Regions from separate parts of the Pokkaliibacter sp. MBI-7 genome, predicted to be linked through region 1. Evidence: predicted binding sites of a transcription regulator. Region 1 holds the regulator's gene; each other region holds the start of a gene.

Region 1 (4,226 bases):
GGTGCTGGTGAATGAAGAGCGTCGTCGTGCCGAGGCCGGTGATCTGCCTGCCATTCCCATGCGTCCGGATCATGGCCATCAGATTCTGGATGACTTGCGTAAGCAGGGGCGCCCCGGTTATTCACTGCTGGGCCGGATGAAGGGGCTGGCGGAACTGCGCGGTGTGGAGCTGGCGATACGCCATTTCAAGGTGCTTTAAGTGTTGTTGTAAGGCGTCGCAAGGGGCCTGCCGTTATGCCGCTGACGATCATGCGGTAAGAGTTGCCAGTTGAGCCCGGAGGCCGTGAGGTCGCCGGGCTTTTTTATTCGGCTGAATACTTATGTGGCGTGCGTATTGGGTAACAGGAAGGTGCTGTCAGGCTTCCTGCTCAAGGCTGACCAGCAGACTGGCAGGGAATTTAGCTCGGAACAGACTGCCCTTGCCCAGCTGGCTTTCAATCTGCAGCGTGGCTTCGTGGCGTAGTAGCACATGCTTGACGATAGCGAGACCCAGACCGGTACCGCCGCTTTCTGAGGTGCGGCTGGGGTCGGCACGATAGAAGCGCTCGGTCAGACGAGGAATGTGGATAGGATCAATGCCGATACCATCGTCCTGCACTTCAAAAACGGCGCCCTCGCCCTGACGGCGCCAGCGAATCTGGATCTTGCCTTCATCAGGCGTGTACTTGACGGCGTTCATCACCAGGTTGGACAGCGCACTGTGCAGTTCCTGTTCGCGGCCATGCAGGCACAAACCCGGTTCTGCTTCCAGCGTGATGGTCTGGCCCTTATCGGTGCCGAGGGCTTCGGCATCATGCAGAATCTGGTGCAGCAGACGGTCCATATCCACCGGTTCGGCGGCATATTCAATCTGCGAGGTTTCCAGCCGTGACAGGGTCAGCAGGTCGGCAATCAGGTTCTCCATCCGTTTGGCCTGCTTGCCCATTTGCTGGATCGGCCGCACCCAGGGGCGTGGCAGCTGATCAAGGTGATCACCCAGGGTTTCCAGATAACCGCTGATCACCGTCAGCGGGGTACGCAGCTCATGGGAGGCGTTGGCGACGAAGTCCTGACGCATTTTTTCGAGGTTGTGCAGGCGGGTGACATCCTGCACCAGCATCAGCCTGTCGCCCTTGCCAAACAGGGTAATGCTGATTTGCAGATACTGGTCGCTGTTGGTGGGGGCAGGGACTTCCAGCGGCTCCTGATAACGGCAGCGGTCGAAGTAGCGCACGAAGTCAGGACGGCGCAGCAGGTGAGTGATCGGCTGTCCACGGTCCTGTGGATAGCGTAGCCCCAGCAGGCGGCTGGCGGCCTGATTCCACCATTCCAGTGCGCCGTCTTCATCGAGCAGCACGACGCCGTCTTTCAGCGCGGAGGTGGAATCCTGAATGCGGGCGATGATACCCCGCAGGCGGTCGTGTTCGTCCAGATTGCGTTTCTGCAGGCGGTACAGTTCATCAAAGATGTCGCCCCACAGTCCCTTGCCTTCTGGTACGTCATCCTTTTCGCTGGAGTTTTTCGCCAGCCAGCGTACCAGATGCTGAAAATGCCACAGTTGCCAGCCCAGCAGGCCAGCCAGTCCCAGGCTCAGCCCCAGCAGCGCATAGCCGCTGAGTGCGCCGACCAGTGTACATCCCAGTAACACCAGAGCCTGACGGCCCAGGAAACTGCGCATGATTACGCAACCTTATTGGAGAATCGATAGCCGGTGCCGCGTACGGTCTGAATCAGGTGTTCGTGTTGTCCGCCCAGCGCCTTGCGCAGACGGCGAATATGGACGTCGACGGTGCGCTCTTCGACATAGACATTACCGCCCCACACCTGATCCAGCAGTTGTCCGCGGGAGTAGGCGCGCTCGGGGTGGGTCATGAAGAAGTGTAGCAGTCGGTATTCGGTCGGCCCCATTTCCAGCTGCTTGCCGTGGGAGGTGACGCGATGGGACACCGGATCCAGCAGCAGACCTTCGATTTCCACCGGATCTTCCAGCCCCTGCGGCGCGGCGCGGCGCAGCACCGCCTTGAGACGGGCCACCAGCTCACGCGGTGAGAAGGGTTTGGTGATGTAGTCATCCGCGCCTGCTTCCAGACCCTGAATCTTGTTGTCCTCATCACCCTTGGCGGTGAGCATGATGATCGGCATTTCCGCGGTCATCTGGTCACGCTTGAGGCGACGGCAGAATTCGATGCCACTGGTACCGGGCAACATCCAGTCGAGCAGCATCAGATCGGGTTTGTCGTCGACGATAATGGCATGGGCGCGGGTGGTGTTTTCAGCTTCGAAACACTCGTAGCCGGCCATTTCCAGCGCAACGGCAATCATTTCCCTGATCGGCGCTTCATCGTCGACGATCAGGACCTTTTTGTCAGCCATGTGCATTACCTGTCATCTATTGCGTTCTTGTGACCGCATTATTACAACGACATGGTGTTACACAAATATGACAAAGGGAAGTTTAATAGCGCATACACGGGCTTTTCTCGGGGTTGTCCGTTATGAACGGCAGTGGTGTAACCGCAGCGTGTGGGAGCAGCGGGTAACCGCGTCCGGGTTGCATCTGTCGCACTTTATCCCCACAGCCACATAAAGGTGCAGTGACGTGGCCGATAACCATGCACTATCGATAATGGGATCCCTTCACCGCCGGTTGTGGATCGAGCCCTCGTCGGATGAACAGTGCGTCAGGTTCATCAGGATGTAGCGAGGTTTTGTCATCCTGAGCCTCGTTATCGGCTAACCGGGCCGGGCGCTCAGGCGTCGTTCTGGAGTGTGCCCCGATAACTGGCAGAACCTGAGGAAAATCAGGTCGCTGCATAGCAAGCTCGGGTCGCCTTCTTTAAACTAGCGTGGCCGGTTTGCCCGGTCACCGATCCGGCCCCAGGGTCACTGCTGTCATTTCGTCAAGACAAAGGATTTCCGTTATGCCCCTTTCCCGCGATGCCGCCCTTAATGTTGCCAAGGTCCTGAGCGAGGCCATGCCCTACATCCAGAACTATGTGGGCAAGACCATCGTGGTCAAGTACGGCGGCAACGCCATGATCGACGAAACCCTGAAGAACGCCTTCGCCCGTGACATCGTCATGCTCAAGCTGGTCGGTATCAACCCGGTGGTGGTGCACGGTGGCGGACCGCAGATCGGTGAGCTGCTGGAGAAACTGAAGATCGAATCCCACTTCATCAATGGCATGCGTGTGACCGATTCCGCCACCATGGATGTAGTGGAAATGGTACTAGGTGGACAGGTCAACAAAGACATCGTCAACCTGATCAACACCAACGGCGGACGTGCTATCGGCCTGACCGGAAAGGACGCCCGTCTGATCATGGCCAAGAAGATGAAGGTCACCCACAAGACGCCTGATATGGAGGCGCCGGAAATCATCGACATCGGCCATGTTGGCAGTGTTGAACGAATTAACCGCGAACTGCTTGATCTGCTGGTCGCCAGCGATATTATCCCCGTCATTGCTCCGATCGGGGTGGATGAGGAAGGTAACTCCTATAACATCAACGCCGATCTGGTGGCAGGCAAGGTGGCTGAAGCGCTGGATGCAGAAAAACTGCTGCTGCTGACCAACATTGCCGGTCTGCTCGACAAACAGGGTAAGGTTCTTACTGGTCTGTCGCTGGCGGATGTCGACGCCCTGATCGCCGATGGCACCATCACCGGTGGTATGCTGCCGAAGATCGACTGTGCACTGGAAGCGGTGCGTAATGGCGTCAAACGTGCGCATATCATCGATGGCCGCGTTGCACATGCCACCATGCTGGAGCTGTTCACCAACGAAGGTGTGGGCACCCTGATTACCAACGAAAAACTCAAGGCTTGACGGTTGTCTGCAGGCCGGTGCACTCCCCTGCACCGGCCTGCAGATGGGCTGACGGATGTAAGGTAAACAATGACGGAAAGTCTCAGTCCCAAGGCCCGCAAGGGCCAGGCAAAGCAGCGGATTCTGGAAGCCCTGGCACGGATGTTGGAGCATGCGCCGGGTGGGCGCATCACCACGGCAGCACTGGCACAGGAAGTCGGTGTGACCGAAGCGGCACTGTATCGCCATTTTCCCAGCAAGACGCGGATGTTTGAGGGGCTGATCGATTTTGTCGAGGAGAGCCTGTTTAGCCGCATCAACCTGATTCTGGAACGCGAAGCCAGTGCGGCGGTGCGCTGTCAGCAGGTGCTGACGCTGCTGCTGGCATTTGCCGAAAAAAATCCGGGTCTGGCGGTGCTGCTGGCCGGTGATGTGCTG
Region 2 (4,226 bases), 1.5 Mb from region 1:
CGCTTCGAAAACGAAGCTGCCAGCCCAGCTTCCAAAGTAGGCGGCAAGGTATTCACTCTGGTGAGCGAAGTTAAGGTTGTTTGCAAACCTGAAAACCTGCCCGAGTTCGTAACTGTTGACCTGAGCAACGTTGAACTGGGTCAGAACCTGTACCTGTCTGACATCACCTGCCCTGAAGGTGTTGAAGTGGCTGCCCTGCGTCTGGGTAAAGACCACAACCAGGCTGTTGCTCGTGTTGTTGCCAAGCGTAAGTAAGCGCTGAATCAGCAATGAGTGACAAGGTTCAACTTATTGTCGGGCTGGGTAATCCCGGTGCGCAGTATGACAGAACCAGGCACAATGCTGGCGCCGACCTTGTGTCGGCGCTTGCGTCTTTATGCCATGCAGAAATGCGCCACGAATCCCGCTTTCACGGCCAATACGCCAAAGCCAACTGGCAGGGGCAGTCCCTACACCTGTTGATCCCAACCACTTTCATGAACTTGAGTGGACAAGCCGTACAGGCGCTCTGCTCTTTTTATAAGCTACCGCCAGAAGCGGTACTGGTTGTTCATGATGAGCTGGATATACCACCCGGTCAGGCGCGCTTCAAAAAAGGTGGCGGCCACGGTGGTCATAATGGTCTGAAAGATATTATTAGCCGCTTCGGTGGCAATCGGGAATTTCATCGTTTACGCATCGGCATTGGCCACCCCGGCCATGCAGGCATGGTTGCCGGTTTCGTACTGACCAAAGCCCCCCAAGCAGAGCAACAGCTGATAGAGCAGGCCAGCGATGCTGCCCTCTCTGCCTTGCCATTGGCCCTTAGCGGCGACTGGTCTAAGGCCATGAATCAGCTTCACGCATTCAAACCCTAGGGGCATCCCCGAATCAGCTAGCTATCTGGCTGGCCCATTCTGGGATACTCCTGATGTAAATGAGATAACAGGAACGCATTATGGGATTTAACTGTGGCATCGTCGGCCTGCCCAATGTCGGCAAGTCAACCCTGTTCAACGCCCTGACCAAATCAGGCATCGCAGCGGAAAACTTCCCGTTCTGCACCATTGAACCGAACTCAGGCATTGTCCCCATGCCTGACCCCCGCCTCGATGCGCTGGCCGCCATTGTCAATCCACAACGCATTCTGCCTACCACCATGGAGTTTGTAGACATTGCGGGCCTCGTTGCGGGCGCGTCCAAAGGTGAAGGCCTGGGTAACAAGTTTCTGGCCAACATTCGCGAAACCGATGCCATCGCCCACGTAGTACGCTGCTTTGAAGATGACAACGTGATCCACGTTGCCAACAGCGTTGACCCCAAGCGCGATATCGAGATTATCGACCTTGAGCTGATCTTGGCCGACCTCGACAGCTGTGAAAAACAGCTACAGCGCGTAGTGCGCGCTGCCAAGGGCAATGACAAAGAGGCTCTGGCCCAGAAGGCTCTGCTGGAAAAGCTGATCCCTCACTTCAACGAGGGCAAACCTGCCCGCAGCCTGCTGAAAAATTTGAGCGATGACGAAAAGCGTCTGGCAAAAACCTTTCATCTGCTGACGACCAAGCCGGTGATGTACATCGCCAACGTTGCCGAAGATGGCTTTGAAGATAACCCGCTGCTTGACGTGGTACGCGCCATTGCAGAAGAGGAAGGCGCTGTCGTGGTCCCGGTCTGCAACAAAATCGAAGCCGAAATTGCTGAGCTGGATGACATCGAAGAAATGCAGATGTTCCTTGAGAGCATGGGCATGGAAGAGCCGGGGCTGAACCGCGTCATTCGTGCAGGTTATGCTCTTCTCAACCTGCAGACTTACTTCACTGCCGGCGTTAAGGAAGTACGCGCCTGGACCGTCAAAGTAGGTGCGACCGCCCCGCAGGCGGCTGGCGTCATTCATACTGACTTCGAAAAAGGCTTTATCCGTGCCGAAGTCGTGGGCTATGACGACTTTGTCCAGTTTAAAGGCGAGCAGGGGGCCAAAGAGGCCGGCAAATGGCGCCTTGAAGGCAAGGAATACATCGTCAAAGATGGCGATGTAATGCATTTCCGCTTCAACGTCTGATCCTTCCCAGAGCCATACCTTTCTTACAAAGCCGCGAATTTCGCGGCTTTGTAGCATCCAGACTTCCCGCAAGCCTCCCCTTCTCCCTTTACGTCCACCAGGCCAACCCCACAAACTTTTTTGTGTGACAGCCAGTGTCATATTGCCGTCACATTTCCGCGTTAACTTAAGCGCACTCCAGAGAGAGATGAACTTCCAGTTCGCTTTAAACCCAATCCAACCAAGGTGACGGCAGATGAACAAACTCCTCAATGGCTTACTGCTGGCTAGCACTGTAGTAATCGCCCCGATGTCCTACGCTAAAGTAGATACCATCAACGGTGCAGGCGCTACTTTCCCCTATCCGGTATATGCCAAGTGGGCTGAGGCTTACAACAAGGCCGAGGGAGTCAAACTGAACTACCAGTCCATCGGTTCTGGTGGCGGTATCAAACAGATCAAAGCTAAAACCGTAGATTTCGGCGCTAGCGATGCTCCTCTGACCAAAGAAGAACTGGATCAAGCTGGTCTGGCTCAGTTCCCTGCAGTAATGGGCGCCATCGTTGCTGTAATCAACGTTAAAGGCATCGAAGCTGGTCAACTGAAGCTGAGCGGTCAGCTACTAGCTGATATCTACTCCGGCAAAGTCAAAATGTGGGACGACGCTGCTATCGCCTCTCTGAACGAAGGCGTCAAGCTTCCTCACATGCCTATCTACACCGTGCACCGCTCTGACGGTTCAGGTACCACTTTCAACTTCACCGACTATCTGGCTCGCGTAAGCCCTGAGTGGCAGAAAAACGTTGGCGTAGGTAAAGAAGTAGCCTGGCCGAAAGAAGCTCAGCAACTGGGCGGCAAAGGTAACGAAGGTGTTGCCAACTTCGTAAGCCGTACTCCTGGCTCAATCGGTTACGTTGAATTTGCCTATGCAAAATCCAACAACCTGACTTACACCCAGATGGAAAACAAAGCTGGCAAATTTGTTAAGCCTGAAATGGCTGCGTTCCAGGCCGCTGCTGCTAACGCTGACTGGACCAACGCTCCTGGCTTCCACCTGATCCTGAACGATCAGCCTGGTGATGCTTCCTGGCCAATGACTGCTGCCACTTTCATTCTGGTTTACAAGCAGCAGGATGATGCAGCCAAAGGCGACGCAGTACTGAAGTTCTTCGACTGGAGCTTCGCTAACGGTGACCAGGCTGCTGAAGCGCTGGACTACATCCCCATGCCTGACAGCGTCGTCAAGATGATCGAAGACATGTGGAGAAACGACGTCAAGGACACCCAGGGAATGGCTGTTTACAAGTAATGACGTTGAGACGGCTGGGTAGCACGGCTTGACCTTGCCACCCAGCAACTATCGGGAACAGCTGTCAGCACCCTGAAAAGTGCCTGGTGGCGTTCCCTTTACGCGTTTAACTGACAGCAAGAAGTGCCCCAGGCAACGGAGCTGTAAAGACTACAGGTGAACTATCCAATGTCTACGCTGGTAATGAAATCGAGATGGCACAGCGATACGCTGTTTCAACGTGCCTGCTGGTCCAGCGCGATACTGATCGGCGTCCTGCTGGTATCCATCCTGATATCCCTGCTGCATGGTGCCTGGCCTGCACTGGAAAAATTTGGCTTCGGTTTTTTGCTCAGTACTGAGTGGAACCCTATTACCAGCGAATACGGCGCCGCTAATGCCCTGTACGGCACTCTGGTTTCTTCCTTTATTGCTATTCTTCTGGCTCTGCCTTTGAGCCTGGCCATTGGCGTATTCCTCACTGAACTGGCTCCTGCGTGGATGTCACACTCAGTCGCTGCCGCTATTGAATTGCTCGCAGCAGTACCCAGTATCATTTACGGTATGTGGGGCCTGTTTGTCTTCGCCCCCTGGTTTTCAGAACATTTCCAGTTGTGGGCACTCGATGCCTTTTCAGAGGTTCCTGTACTGGGCCTGCTTTTCAGTGGTCCTCCCATGGGTGTAGGTCTGCTGACCTCCGGCATCATTCTGGCTTTCATGATTCTGCCTATTCTTACCGCATTGATTAAAGAAGCCCTCTCCACCATCCCTAACGTCATGCGCGAAGCCAGCTACGGCATTGGTGCCAACCGTTGGGAAGTCACCTTCTTCGTACTACTTCCTGCCGTCCGCAGCGCCATCTTTGGTGCAGTTATTCTGGCTCTCGGCCGCGCCCTGGGCGAAACCATGGCAGTTACCTTT
Region 3 (4,226 bases), 100 kb from region 1:
CCAGCCAGCCGCCGAAAATATCGCCGTAGCTGTTGGTATCACTGATGGACGCCGGGAATTGCAGGCTCAACTCACCCTGAGGCAGCGGATTGCTTTCTTCACTGTCGAGCAGCTCGACGGCGTCGTTTTCTGGGACGTTCAAAGGTTCCATGACATTCACTTTCAGCTAATTGAGCCCGAAGGCCAGCTCGCCTTGTTCCAGCTTGCTTATTATAGGGGACTCGTGCTGTCACCGGCCCTGCTGTGTGGTGACGAGGTGACCGACCCCGGTGGGTGCCGGATTCAGTCACACCGGCCATCGGCTAGTATAGCGGCATCGTCGCAGAAGGCGCAGCACTTCTGCTGCAGTGTGTATCCTGACGGGGTGAGTGCGTGTTGTTCCGTTGCTTGTCATGCGATTGTCATATTTACGTCATAGAGTGTCGGGGCTACATTGGGGGCTGTCTCTGTTGAGGCGGCGTTCAGGGAGAGACGAGACCGCAGCTTGTCTCTCCCGCTCAGGCACCGACGGCCATCAGGGTGAATGGTGCACCAACCATAGCCTGCAAGACGCGATCAGCGGGGAAGCAAAGCATCTGATGCGATTCAATCTAAGTGTGGCGACTGTCCTGCTGACGCTGACCACCACTGCTGGTGCCCGTCTGGCACAGGCCAGCAATGTTGATACTGACCTGCCTGATTATCAGAAAGCCGCTGGTGTGTCCGGTAACCTGTCGTCGGTCGGCTCCGATACCCTGGCCAACCTGATGACGCTGTGGGCCGAGGCCTTCAAGCGCAATTATCCTAACGTCAATGTCCAGATTCAGGCCGCTGGCTCCTCCACTGCCCCACCTGCGCTGACCGAAGGCACCGCCAATGTCGGGCCGATGAGTCGCACCATGAAGGACAACGAGATCGAAGCCTTCGAGAGCAAATACGGCTATAAGCCGACCGCCGTGCCAGTTGCTATCGATGCGCTGGCGGTGTTTGTACAGAAGGACAATCCGGTCGAAAACCTCACCCTGCAACAGCTGGACGGTATTTTCTCCTCTACCCGCAAGTGTGGCGGCGACGACATCAGCCGCTGGAGCCAGGTCGGTGTGAGTGGCAGTCTGGCCGAGCAAAGTATTCAGCTGTACGGCCGTAACTCGGTGTCCGGTACCTACGGCTATTTCAAGGAACATGCCCTGTGCAAGGGTGACTACAAGAACAACGTCAATGAACAGCCGGGCTCGGCGTCGGTGGTACAGTCGGTTTCCACCTCACTGAATGCTATCGGTTATTCCGGCATCGGCTACAAGACCGCCTCAGTCAAAACCGTTAATCTCGCCAAAAAAGAGGGCGGTCCCTATGTGGCGGCGACGGCAGAAAACGCCATCAACGGTAGCTATCCACTGGCTCGCTTCCTCTATATCTACGTCAACAAGGCCCCCAACCAGCCGTTACCGCCGCTGGAGCGTGAGCTGATCAGGCTGATCATGTCCCGGCAGGGTCAGGAAGTGGTGGTACGTGATGGTTATGTGCCGCTGCCTAAACAGGTGGTGGAGAAAGCACTGGGGAGTGTCGGATTACAGTGAAGGATGCCGAGCGTGCTGAGCATTGTGAACGCGTTCTGATGCAGGCAGCGGCGGTCCATTTTCACAGGGAGTGACAGCTAAAGCCTGGCAGATTCGAAGAAGGGGCGAATCTGTCAGGCTTTTCTCTTTACCTCACCGTACAGGTGTGGGATGTCTGGCTGAAGGAGAAGCCGCGACATGATCAACAGGGAAGAAAGACACCGGTCATTCAGCATGAGGGGAAGCCATTCCTGCCTCAGGGTGACGCATATGCGTCGAATGTCATGGTATTGTCATAATGCCGCAATACACTGGTGTTCCGCTTTATCTGCGCACGCCGTATCCTTGCGCCTTTTTGCCCAACTGGCTGATAAGACGGTGATTTGCCAAATTCGACAGAGCCTCACAAGCCATAGCCCCATACCAGCCGTGCTGGCCAGAGTGGTTTCATGAACGCACGTGTACCCGTGGATGCCCCTGAACTGGATTTCGATACCCCTGCCCTGCGGCGGCATCGCAGAATCCGTGCGCTCAAGGATCGGCTGGCGAGTGGCATGATCGGTATCGGTGGCATCAGTGTCATCATGGCCGTGCTGTTGATCTGTGTTTATCTGATTTATGAAGTGCTGCCGCTGTTCGAGCGCGCCAGCATCCGCCCCTGGCAGACGGCTCAGCAGCTCAGCAGCGCCTATGTGCTGGCCGATGTCAAAGGTTCACCGCTCTACATCACTACTGAAGAGCAGGCCGAAATCGGCATGGAAGTCACCGATGCCGGTGAAGTGGTGTTCTTCGATGCCGCCAGTGGCAAGATCGTCCAGCGTCATGCCCTGCCCCTGCCTGCCAATACCCATATCACCAGTTTTGCCGAGCCTGCCGCGCGCGGTGATACCTTCGCAGTGGGATTGTCTGATGGTTCGGCACTGGTGCTGCGTGATGATTACCAGGTCACCTACCCCAGCGATCAGCGCCTGATCACCCCCCAGCTCAGCTTTCCCTTTGGTGACACACCGCTGCAGGTACAGAGCGACGGTCAGCCACTCAATTATCTGGCACTGCGAGACAGTGATGACGCACTGATGCTGGTCGGTGGCCATGACGCCAATCTGGCGGCGGTGCGCTTCGACAAACAGACTAATCTGCTGACCAATGAAGTCAGCCTGACACCGACCCGCTTCAGCCTGCCACAGAGCAATCACCGGGTGCTGCAGGTGCTGATTCTGCCCGGCATGCAGTGGATCGTGGCGGGTGAAGAGAACGGCGGCCTGTCGGTGTTCGATCTGCGCAAGGCCGATAAACCCATCCTCAGCGAACAGCTGAGCGCCAGTAAGGGCGACATTACCCGCATGACCCTGCTGCTGGGCGGTCAGTCGGTACTGGTGGGGGATGATCAGGGCACCGTATCGCAGTGGTTTCTGGTGCGCGGCGAGAAGAAAGAATGGCATCTGCAGCGTATCCGTGCCTTCAGCCGTCAGGGTTACAAGGTTGACTGGATTGCGCCGGAGCAGGGCCGCAAAGGCTTTGCCGTGGCGTACGACGACGGCATGGTCAGCCTCTACAACGCCACTGCCGAGACCAACAGTGTCAATCGCCGCCTGTTTGAGCAGAGCGAACCGCTGCTGCTGGGCTATGCTCCGCGCGGCAACGCCCTGCTGACGGTGAACAGCCAGCATCAGTTGCAGCTGTGGTCCGTGGACAACGAGCACCCGGAAGTCTCCTGGCGTAGTCTGTGGGGCAAGGTCTGGTATGAAGGCTACGATCACCCCGACTACATCTGGCAGTCTTCCTCTGCCGCCAATGATTTCGAGCCCAAGTTCAGCCTGACACCGCTGGCGTTCGGTACCCTCAAGGCGGCGCTGTATGCCATGTTGCTGGCCACACCGCTGGCCATTTGTGGCGCTATCTACACCGCCTACTTCATGGCTGGCGGATTGCGGCGCAAGGTCAAGCCACTGATCGAGCTGATGGAAGCCCTGCCGACGGTGATTCTTGGCTTCTTTGCCGGGCTGTTTCTGGCGCCCTTTGTGGAAGGCCACCTGCCCTTTATTGCTATGGCCCTCGTCCTGATTCCTGTCGGTGTGCTGCTGTTTGCCTTTGCCTGGGCGCAGTTGCCCGGCGCGATCCGTCACCGCCTGCCGGAAGGCTTTGATGCCCTGCTGCTGGTGCCGCTGATCCTGCTGCTGGGCTGGCTGTGCCTGAGCTTGTCAGAGCCGGTGGAGCTGGCCCTGTTCGGCGGCGATGCCCGTGCCTTCCTCACCAATCAGCTGGGGATCGACTTCGATCAGCGCAATGCGCTGGTGGTCGGTCTGGCGATGGGGTTTGCGGTGATTCCGACGATCTTCTCCATTACCGAAGATGCCATCTTCGGCGTGCCCCGCTCGCTCACCTACGGCTCGCTGGCACTGGGCGCCACGCCCTGGCAGACCCTGGTGCGGGTGGTGCTGCCCACTGCTTCGCCGGGGATTTTCTCGGCGCTGATGATCGGTCTGGGCCGGGCGGTAGGTGAAACCATGATTGTGCTGATGGCCACCGGTAACACGCCGATCATGGATGCCAATATTTTCGAGGGCATGCGGACGCTGGCTGCCAATATCGCGGTAGAAATGCCGGAGTCGGAAGTGGGCAGTTCCCATTTCCGTATCCTGTTCCTGGCGGCGCTGGTGCTGTTTGCCTTTACTTTTGTGATGAATACCG

The links. The regulator PhoB, encoded in region 1, activates phosphate uptake and scavenging genes when phosphate is short. The targets are predictions, from matches to a motif close to TGTCATANNNNTGTCANA.
Region 2: pstS (phosphate ABC transporter substrate-binding protein PstS) is a predicted target of PhoB. The motif match lies at 2,174-2,191, and genes of this name have one in related genera.
Region 3: QCD60_RS11550 (ABC transporter permease subunit) is a predicted target of PhoB. The motif match lies at 1,816-1,833, and genes of this name have one in related genera.

Annotation. Positions count from the first base shown of each region.
Region 1 is NZ_JARVTG010000001.1:2,682,425-2,686,650, forward strand. Features, by position in the region: gene uxuA (mannonate dehydratase) at 1-199, shown strand, start outside; gene phoR (phosphate regulon sensor histidine kinase PhoR) at 356-1,657, opposite strand; gene phoB (phosphate regulon transcriptional regulator PhoB) at 1,660-2,352, opposite strand; gene argB (acetylglutamate kinase) at 2,901-3,809, shown strand; partial or broken gene slmA (nucleoid occlusion factor SlmA) at 3,879-4,226, shown strand, end outside.
Region 2 is NZ_JARVTG010000001.1:4,160,101-4,164,326, reverse strand. Features, by position in the region: gene QCD60_RS18315 (50S ribosomal protein L25/general stress protein Ctc) at 1-255, shown strand, start outside; gene pth (aminoacyl-tRNA hydrolase) at 270-857, shown strand; gene ychF (redox-regulated ATPase YchF) at 938-2,038, shown strand; gene pstS (phosphate ABC transporter substrate-binding protein PstS) at 2,274-3,326, shown strand; gene pstC (phosphate ABC transporter permease subunit PstC) at 3,495-4,226, shown strand, end outside.
Region 3 is NZ_JARVTG010000001.1:2,579,128-2,583,353, forward strand. Features, by position in the region: gene QCD60_RS11540 (acyl-CoA thioesterase) at 1-112, opposite strand, end outside; gene QCD60_RS11545 (phosphate ABC transporter substrate-binding protein PstS family protein) at 579-1,556, shown strand; gene QCD60_RS11550 (ABC transporter permease subunit) at 1,985-4,226, shown strand, end outside.